One region of the Endozoicomonas sp. Mp262 genome, then DNA from elsewhere that is predicted to be linked to it. Evidence: predicted binding sites of a transcription regulator. Region 1 holds the regulator's gene; the other holds the start of a gene.
The links. Region 1 encodes FNR, which switches genes on or off when oxygen is low (the NO sensors DNR and NnrR bind a similar motif). Its sites were predicted from a motif close to TTGATNTANATCAA; they were not measured.

Region 1 (4,168 bases):
GGGAGCGTTATGCTTGAGATTGAGCAGAATTTCCAGCATGGTGTAGCTGTCTTTGCCGCCTGAGAGACAGCACATAATACGGTCTCCCTCCTCGATCATCCGATAGTCGGCAATAGCCTGTCCAACCTGGCGGCGCAGGCGTTTTTGGAGTTTATTGAAGTTGACTTTATCAGCTTTCATTTTTTGGGAAAGAGGGGTCTGCATACCTTTGTATAATCCGGCAATATAGACGCTATCTGAATAGTAAATAGCTATCTAATCCCGGAGCCGTCACCAATATAATCAGTCACGTCATCCGAGGGCAAAAACAGAGTAGTATAATCAAAGGTTTTATTATGGAAAGTAAGGAATATACGTTTAGGGGCTGTCGGGATTTATGATTGATAGCGGATTGAGAGAGGGGTGGTTGCATGCTCCTTGCTGCCTGTTCCCTCTTTGTAAGGTGGGGTAATTATGCCCGTGAGTGTTTGCTATTGTGTTAAGCTATGGGGTGTTCTTTGGGTTAGTGGACACGCGATATGGCCGCATAAGGCTGTGCAATAAGGTGAAATAATTAAGGTATCTGATCAGGGGCGTATTATGGTAAATCATGAGCAGTTAAAAGCATTGCTTCTTTCCCGCAGGGAGGAGCTGACTGATCGTCTCGGTAAAATCAAACAGGGTATGACTCGTAAGTCGAGCGCTGACTGGTCTGAGCAGGCTCAAGAGCGTGAGAATGACGAAGTGATTGATGCCTTGGGTAATGAAGCCACCATTGAGCTGAATCAAATAAATAAAGCGCTGGACAGGATTACTGAAGGGGAATACGGCTACTGCTCTGTCTGTGGTGATGAAATCGCCGATGGGCGCTTGATGGCTATGCCATATACTGACCTGTGCATTCGCTGCGCTGAAGCCCGTGATCAATAAACGCATTTTATCAATGCTCATATTTTTTAACTTTTTGCAATCTGCACCTGCCGGTTATAGGGTTGTCTCAGGTACTGAAATAAGCTGATGATAACAGCTGACGAAGTATTGAGGGGAGCTTGGGCGGTGATGGTTATGGAAGTATTTATGCCAGAGCTTGCCCAGACCCAAGATATCACCGGGGGTTATTTTTTTCACATTGCAGCCTGTGCGATAGTAGATTAACCAGGCGATGACGCTGGAATAGGACAGGTTGGTGACCAGCTCGTAATGAGGGTGAGCCAGAAACTCCCTTTGACTTGCCAACCCTCTTACCTTGCTGGAAAGCTCCGGTTGGGGGGCAAGGAAGTTATCCCATATGTTTTTATGCATTTTGGGCGAAATTTGATAGAGCCCCAGGGATTGGTGGTTTTGGAATTTGATGTGGGTTCCCAGTCCCGATTCGCAGGCAGCAGTGCCCAGCAGCAGGTTTTCTCCCGCCAGGCTCCACATACCTATATGTTTCAGGCTGGGGCGAATAATATAGTGGCGCAGTTCACCCGAACACATTCCCATAGAATACCCTGCCCGTAATAAATGGGCTTTATAGGGTTATCGTTGGGTGATGTTCTGTCTGAAGAAAAAGTACCGGCGGTCTGTCGGTTTACTCCCCGCTAAACGAACAGAGGGGGAAGGTGGGGATGCCTGCTTCCTGCAGTTTGGTAGAACCGCCAAGATCGGGAAGATCTATAATGGCTGCCGCTTCGATGGTTGTTGCTCCGGATTGTCTGATGAGTGCATCGGCAGCCAGAAGGGTACCTCCGGTGGCAATAAGGTCATCTATGAGTAGTACTCTGTCTCCCTGAGAAAAAGAATCCGTCTTTACTTCCAGCGTGGCTGTGCCGTATTCCAATTGATAATCCTGGGCTAAGGTGTCTGGTGGCAACTTTCCTTTCTTCCTGAAAAGAATCAGGGGCTTATGCAGTGCGTAAGCCAGGGTGGAACCCAGCAGAAAGCCACGGGCATCAAGGGCTGCGATATGACTGATATTCTGGTTGATATAACGATGGATAAAGCTGTCAATAACCATCCGGCTCACCCTGGGATTTTCAAACACAGAGGTAATATCCCGGAAGGTAATGCCATCTTTAGGCCAGTCCTGAATAGCTCGGATTTGTGATTTCAGATAATTTTCATCAATTCTCATAAGGTGCCATGAAGGGAGGGCTGATTAATAGGATGCTATGCAAAATATCAAGCGCCATTTTTATGGGGATGACGCTTGTGGGCTTGGCAGAAAAGGTGTTTTCCCGATCCATTCCTGATGGAGTGACAGTGCTAGCTCGCTGCTGTAAGTACATGGGTATTGTCTACTGACTTCCCTCCCGCTAGGGTGCATAGCTCTACAGGCTTACGTATTTCAATTTCCTTGCCTACGGCAGAAATTAAACCGTTTTTCTGGAAGCGGGTAAAAACCCTGCTTACGGTTTCAACAGCCAGACCCAGGTAATTACCCATTTCGTTCCTGGACATGGAGAGTCTGAAGGACTGTGATGAGAAACCCCGGCGACGGAAGCGGCTGGCAAGGTTAATGAGGAATGTTGCTATGCGCTCATCCGCATTCTTTTTTGAAAGCAGCATCATCATCTGTTGGTCTTCGCGGATTTTTTTACTCATCAGTCGCATCAGATGCCTGCGAAGCTCGGGAAAATCATCAGAAAGACTTTCAAGCTGTTCAAAGGGGATTTCGCAGACCATAGTGGTTTCCATTGCTTGGGCGGAAACAGGATAGGTATCCGTATCCATACCGCTAAGGCCAAGGATTTCACTGGGAAGGTAGAAGGAGGTGATCTGCTCTTCACCCTCATTAGTGGCTGTGTAGGTCTTTATCGCGCCTGAGCGTACCGCATAGACGCTAGCGAATGGGTCGCCTTCAAGAAACAGGTGCTCTCCTTTTTTCAGAGGGCGTCCCCGTTTGATGATTCGATCCAGTTGATCAATATCTTTTATACTCAAGGCAAGTGGCAGGCATAGAGAGCTTAGACTGCAATCTCTGCAGGCCACATGGCTGGGCTGTCGGACGTTGGGCTTGGACGTCATTGAGTGGCCTCAAGGTCGTATTGGCAAAAACGCCCCTATTTTATGGAAAATATGGCCAGAATTTAAGTGTTATATGCACGGAATCGCTTAGTGGAAGGCGTATGGCAGACGGAATTTTATAGTAATTATGACTTTTATTAAAAGAAAACCATATGCCTTCTGGTATATAGTGGTAGTAAGTACTTGCTTATCAATGTTTGTTGTTTAGCTGATATTATTAGATTACCTTTGAGTATAGAGGTTGATCTGTTGTTTTTTTAAGGTATTTATCAAAAATCATGCAAACATTGCGAATAAGTAACCGGCCTTTTGGTTGTATTGTGATCGATTGAGCGTTGTCGTCTACCAGGAGTAGCCCGTCTTTTTGCATGTCTGCCACCCGAGCCATTTCCCGGGAGAAGTAATCCTGAAAATGGATTTGATATTGCTGCTCTATTTTTCCCATATCGAGGTGAAAATGACAGATAAGCTGGTTGATGATGGCTTGCCTGATTTCATCATCCTGGCTCATTGTCAGCCCTCGATAATGAGGAATGATGTCCTGCTCAATACAGCTGGCATAGGCTTTTTCATCAACCTGGTTTTGTGTGTAGACCGAGCCTATCTTGCTGATAGAGGAAACGCCCATGCCGACGAGATCGCAGTGACTGTGGGTGGTATAGCCCTGAAAGTTGCGGTGCAGTGTCCCGGCATCCTGGGCAATGGCCAAGTCATCCTCGGGTAAGGCAAAATGATCCATGCCGATATAGGTATAGCCTCGTTTTAGCAGTTTTTCAATGGATTGCTCCAGTATTGCCAGCTTTGTCTCTGCTGAAGGGAGATCCTGGGGGTTAATCCGGCGTTGTGGTTTAAACCGGTGGGGAAGGTGTGCGTAGTTAAATAGTGACAGGCGATCCGGCGCCATCTCGATGATGCGGTCAAGGGTTGAGCTAAAGGATTCAGTGCTTTGATGAGGTAGCCCATAAATTAAATCCATATGAATGGACTTGAATGTCATGGTTCTGGCAGCGTCCAGTACAGAGAGAATTTGCTGCTCACTTTGAACCCGGTTCACTGCTTTTTGAACCACGGGATTGAGATCCTGAACACCAATACTGATCCGGTTAAAGCCTAAATCGCTGAGCAGTGACATTTTTGGCCAGTCCACTTCCCGTGGGTCAAGCTCAATGGAATAGTCAAC
Region 2 (4,168 bases), 1.8 Mb from region 1:
TTGCCCCTTCCTTTAACAGCTCGATTTCATCATCAACGGGGGCATTAACCTTGAGAACAATATCTGAGCGGAAAACCTCATTACGGCTGGCTATGATTTCTGCGCCTGCTTCCTCATAGGCGACATTCTCAAAGCGTGCCCGGGTTCCCGCCCCGCTCTCTACCACCACATCAAAACCGAGCTTGATCAACTTGCTGACTGTATCAGGGGTTGCAGCTACACGGTTCTCACTTTCCTGGATCTCTCCAGGGATACCTATCCGCATAATGGTTACCTGGTTATTGAATTAACAAATCTGGTACTTCGTCCGGAATCTGTCATCCGGCTCCATAAATACCCGACCGACCTAACGGGATTGCTGAGTTAATAATTATTGTTCTTATACGACATAAATATTTAGTTGATCACAGAACGATCAACTACAGCTGTAATACTGATACTGGCTGGTAATCAAAGTCTCTCCGGTAATGCTTTCCCAGGAATCCATTACCCCAAACAATTTCGCACACCATACTATGTTATTTTTTTTGAAAGTGATAATTAACTAACTCTATCAGCCTAATTACTTAGCCTAATAATAAAACCTTGGCAAGAATATTAATTTTCAAACTATATTATGACGTGGGGAGTTCTTCATTCCCGAGCTGAAGAGGCTGTCGCAAAAACTTCAGTGCAATGGCCAGTTTTTTTGGAACCACAAAGAACACCAAGGCTTTTCTTTAAATTCTTCATGTCCTTCATGATTCCAAAATGCCTTTTTTGGCAGGGCTGTGGATACAGGTAAGATCCTATTTATAATGACTGTCTTGGTGAGATCACTATGTTGGCAAAGATCAAACCTGCCACTAGAGACATAAAAATCAAAAAGGTATTTGACCCAAGATTGGTCATACCGGCTACAGTATGCCCTCCAATCAAACTATCCAGGCCCATATAGGTTCTGCTGCCAGGTACCAATACGACAATACCCTGCAATAGCACAATAGTTGCTGGTGCCTTGCGCCATATTGCATAGAGGTTACCATATATGCCTACAGCAAAAGCACCGATAAAATAGCCCAGGGCATCACCGAGGATATTAATCCCGGCCTTTGTTGCAACATAGGCCAGCAAACCGGACAAGACACCCCATCCTATATCCTGCTTTCTGACATTAAAAACGGCTCCAAGGGTCAATGAGAGTAAGAACACACCCAACCATACAGCCCACCACGGCATGGCAGCCGTTTCCGGAAGTGGTGTTGGACCCCATATTAAACTGCCAATAGCCACTCCCAGCATAGCCCCGAAATAAAGCTTAAACAGCAGCATGATGGCATTCATTACCCGGGCCGTGCCCGACATCAATTCCTTGGCTGCCAGTTCGCTTAATCCCAGGGTAATCGACAGGCCGGGAATAAAAATAATAATACTGGACAATACCGCCAGGGGGACATTAAGTCCGGGTTCGAGGGAATAGATACCCACAGCAATAAAACCATTGACCATCGCCACCAGAGGCTCAAGCACTTCTGGCATTCGTTTGGAAAACTGGGACCAGTAAACAAAACCAAAACAGACGATACCCAAAAAGGTTGACCAAAAGATATTCAGCCAGTCTGTACCAATTAACATGGCAAAGGCACCACTACTCACACCATAGGCCAACAGGCTAACGACACTATTGTAATAGCCCTTACTGGCTTCAATTTCATTGAGCCGGATATGCGCCTGAACCACAGTGATCCTTTCTTCTAATAAATCCTCGACCACTTTATTAACATTAGCCAGTTTTCCAAGATCAATGCCTCCCGGCTGCACCCGCAAAACGTGGGTATGTTCATTTTGTTTATCCGGGCTGGCAAAAACAAAGGTGAGCGAGGTGGGTGTCATCAGAAAAGAGCCATCCAGCCCCAAGCTTCCGGAGACTTTTATAAGGTGAGCTTCCAGGCGAAATGCCTGAATACCAAAGGCATGCAGAGCACTCCCCAGCTTCATGATAAATTGGTATTTCGCCTTAAATGCCGCCGGACTCATGACCGGCGTATCATCCGGACAGAATGCGGTCAGTTCTTGATAGCTGGACATAAGCCAGAAACTCCCGGTTAGTTATCAGTGGGCATTATTCTGGTTCTATCAGGTTATGAAAACATTGCTCTCTATCATACCGGCATCTGACAGGCTTTGAGATTTATCCCCGGCAAGCCTCCATGACCTGAGGGGGTGACGATTACACGTCAACGGCCACTGGCCATAAAAGCTTAAGGCGATTTTTATCAAGCCGCTTCTTGCTGTTGAGGCGCTGGTGTTCTGATCAGATAATCAAAAGCTCCCAGAGCCGCATTGGCACCGCTGCCCATGGCAATAATAATCTGCTTATAAGGTGCGGTGGTTACGTCACCGGCGGCAAAGATGCCGGGAACAGAGGTTTCACCCTGAATACCCACTTCAACTTCACCGCGAGGACTCAGATCCACAGTCCCTTTCAGAAACTCTACATTAGGTATCAGGCCAATCTGGACAAAAATACCTGCTAGTTCTAGTGAGACACTTTCACCGGCGCCCCTGTCAGTGTAACGCAAGCCTGTTACTCGCTGGCCGTCGCCTACCACTTCAGTGGTCCATGCTTCAGTAATAATAGTGATATTACCCATGGAACGCGCCTTGCGCTGCAACACATCATCCGCCCGTAGTTTATTATCGAATTCCAGTACGGTAACGTGCTCAACAATACCTGCCAGGTCAATGGCTGCCTCAATGCCAGAGTTGCCGCCACCAATCACAGCCACTTTCTTGCCCTTAAACAGGGGGCCATCACAATGGGGGCAATAGGCGACACCCTTGCCACGGTATTCCTGCTCACCCGGTACATTCATCTCTCTCCAGCGAGCACCGGTGGCAATAACCAAAGCGCGGCTTTTCAGGGTTGCACCACTTTCCAGTTCTACCTTAATCAGATCGCCCACCTGTTCAGCGGCAATAATTTTGCTGGCACGCTGTTGGGTCATAATGTCCACATCGTAGTCACGCACATGTTCTTCCAGACTGGCGGCTAGTTTGGGGCCTTCGGTTGCCTTAACAGAAATAAAGTTTTCAATGCCAACGGTATCCATCACCTGACCACCAAAGCGATCAGCCACCACACCGGTACGAATACCTTTACGGGCACTGTAAATAGCGGCTGCCGCACCCGCAGGACCACCCCCTACAACCAACATTTCGTAAGGGGCTTTTTCAGACAGCGCCTCAGCCTGACGTTGTGCCGCTCCGGTATCCAGCTTGTTGAGAATCTCTGGCAGGGTGATACGTCCCTGGGCAAAGAGTTCACCATTCAGGTAAATCGATGGCACCGCCATAATATTTCGTTTGCTTACCTCATCTGGGAATAAGCCACCATCAATCATGACATTGGTAATGTTTGGATTAAGCACGGACATAATATTCAATGCCTGAACCACATCCGGGCAATTCTGGCAGCTCAGGGAAACATAGGTTTCAAAACGGTATTCTCCCGGCAAAGCCTTGACCTGCTCAGCTAACTCTTCTGCCACCTTGATGGTGTGGCCGCCACTATGCAGTAGTGCCAGTACTAAAGAAGTAAACTCATGGCCCATGGGCAGGCCTGCAAAACGAATTTCACTGCCGGTGGCTTCAGAGCGAACCAGCATGGAGGGCTTGCGCTCATCACTATCCGGGGAAACGGTTACTTTAACCTTATCCGATAAGCTGGCAATGTCGTCTGCCAGGGAAGCCATTTCTCCGGATTTTTCCCCATTATCCAGAGACAATAGTAGCTCAACTGGTGTTTTCAGGTTTTGCAGGTAGGCTTTTAATTGGTTCTTCACTGTTGTGTCTAACATGACAGCAGCCCTGTATTCAAAAGTATTAAATATTTAAGTGTGTCAAAGCTGACCAGGAATTATGGCTAGGGGATTTTTTTCACCACTTTTTTTCACCACAGAGGTACAGAGAACACAGAGATTTCTTTTTAACGAGAACAAAAAAAACTGTGTTCTCTGTACCTCTGTGGTGAAAAAAATCGGTACTAACCAGAATGCCTGGTCAGCCTTGCGGCTATGCACTTACTGTAATGCATAGCCCGAGGCTTAATTCACAGGCCTTAGATCTTGCCAACCAGATCCAGTGACGGAGCCAGAGTCTCTTCACCTGGCTGCCATGCAGCCGGACA

Region 2: MJ595_RS05995 (threonine/serine exporter family protein) is a predicted target of FNR. The motif match lies at 2,132-2,145, and genes of this name have one in related genera.

Annotation. Positions count from the first base shown of each region.
Region 1 covers NZ_CP092489.1:3,196,557-3,200,724, forward strand. The annotation lists gene ttcA (tRNA 2-thiocytidine(32) synthetase TtcA) at 1-204, opposite strand, end outside; gene MJ595_RS14035 (TraR/DksA family transcriptional regulator) at 580-909, shown strand; gene MJ595_RS14040 (hypothetical protein) at 964-1,464, opposite strand; gene MJ595_RS14045 (adenine phosphoribosyltransferase) at 1,553-2,095, opposite strand; gene fnr (fumarate/nitrate reduction transcriptional regulator Fnr) at 2,227-2,988, opposite strand; gene hemN (oxygen-independent coproporphyrinogen III oxidase) at 3,206-4,168, opposite strand, start outside.
Region 2 covers NZ_CP092489.1:1,374,582-1,378,749, reverse strand. The annotation lists gene MJ595_RS06000 (Re/Si-specific NAD(P)(+) transhydrogenase subunit alpha) at 1-265, opposite strand, end outside; gene MJ595_RS05995 (threonine/serine exporter family protein) at 793-2,067, opposite strand; gene ahpF (alkyl hydroperoxide reductase subunit F) at 2,256-3,839, opposite strand; gene ahpC (alkyl hydroperoxide reductase subunit C) at 4,100-4,168, opposite strand, start outside.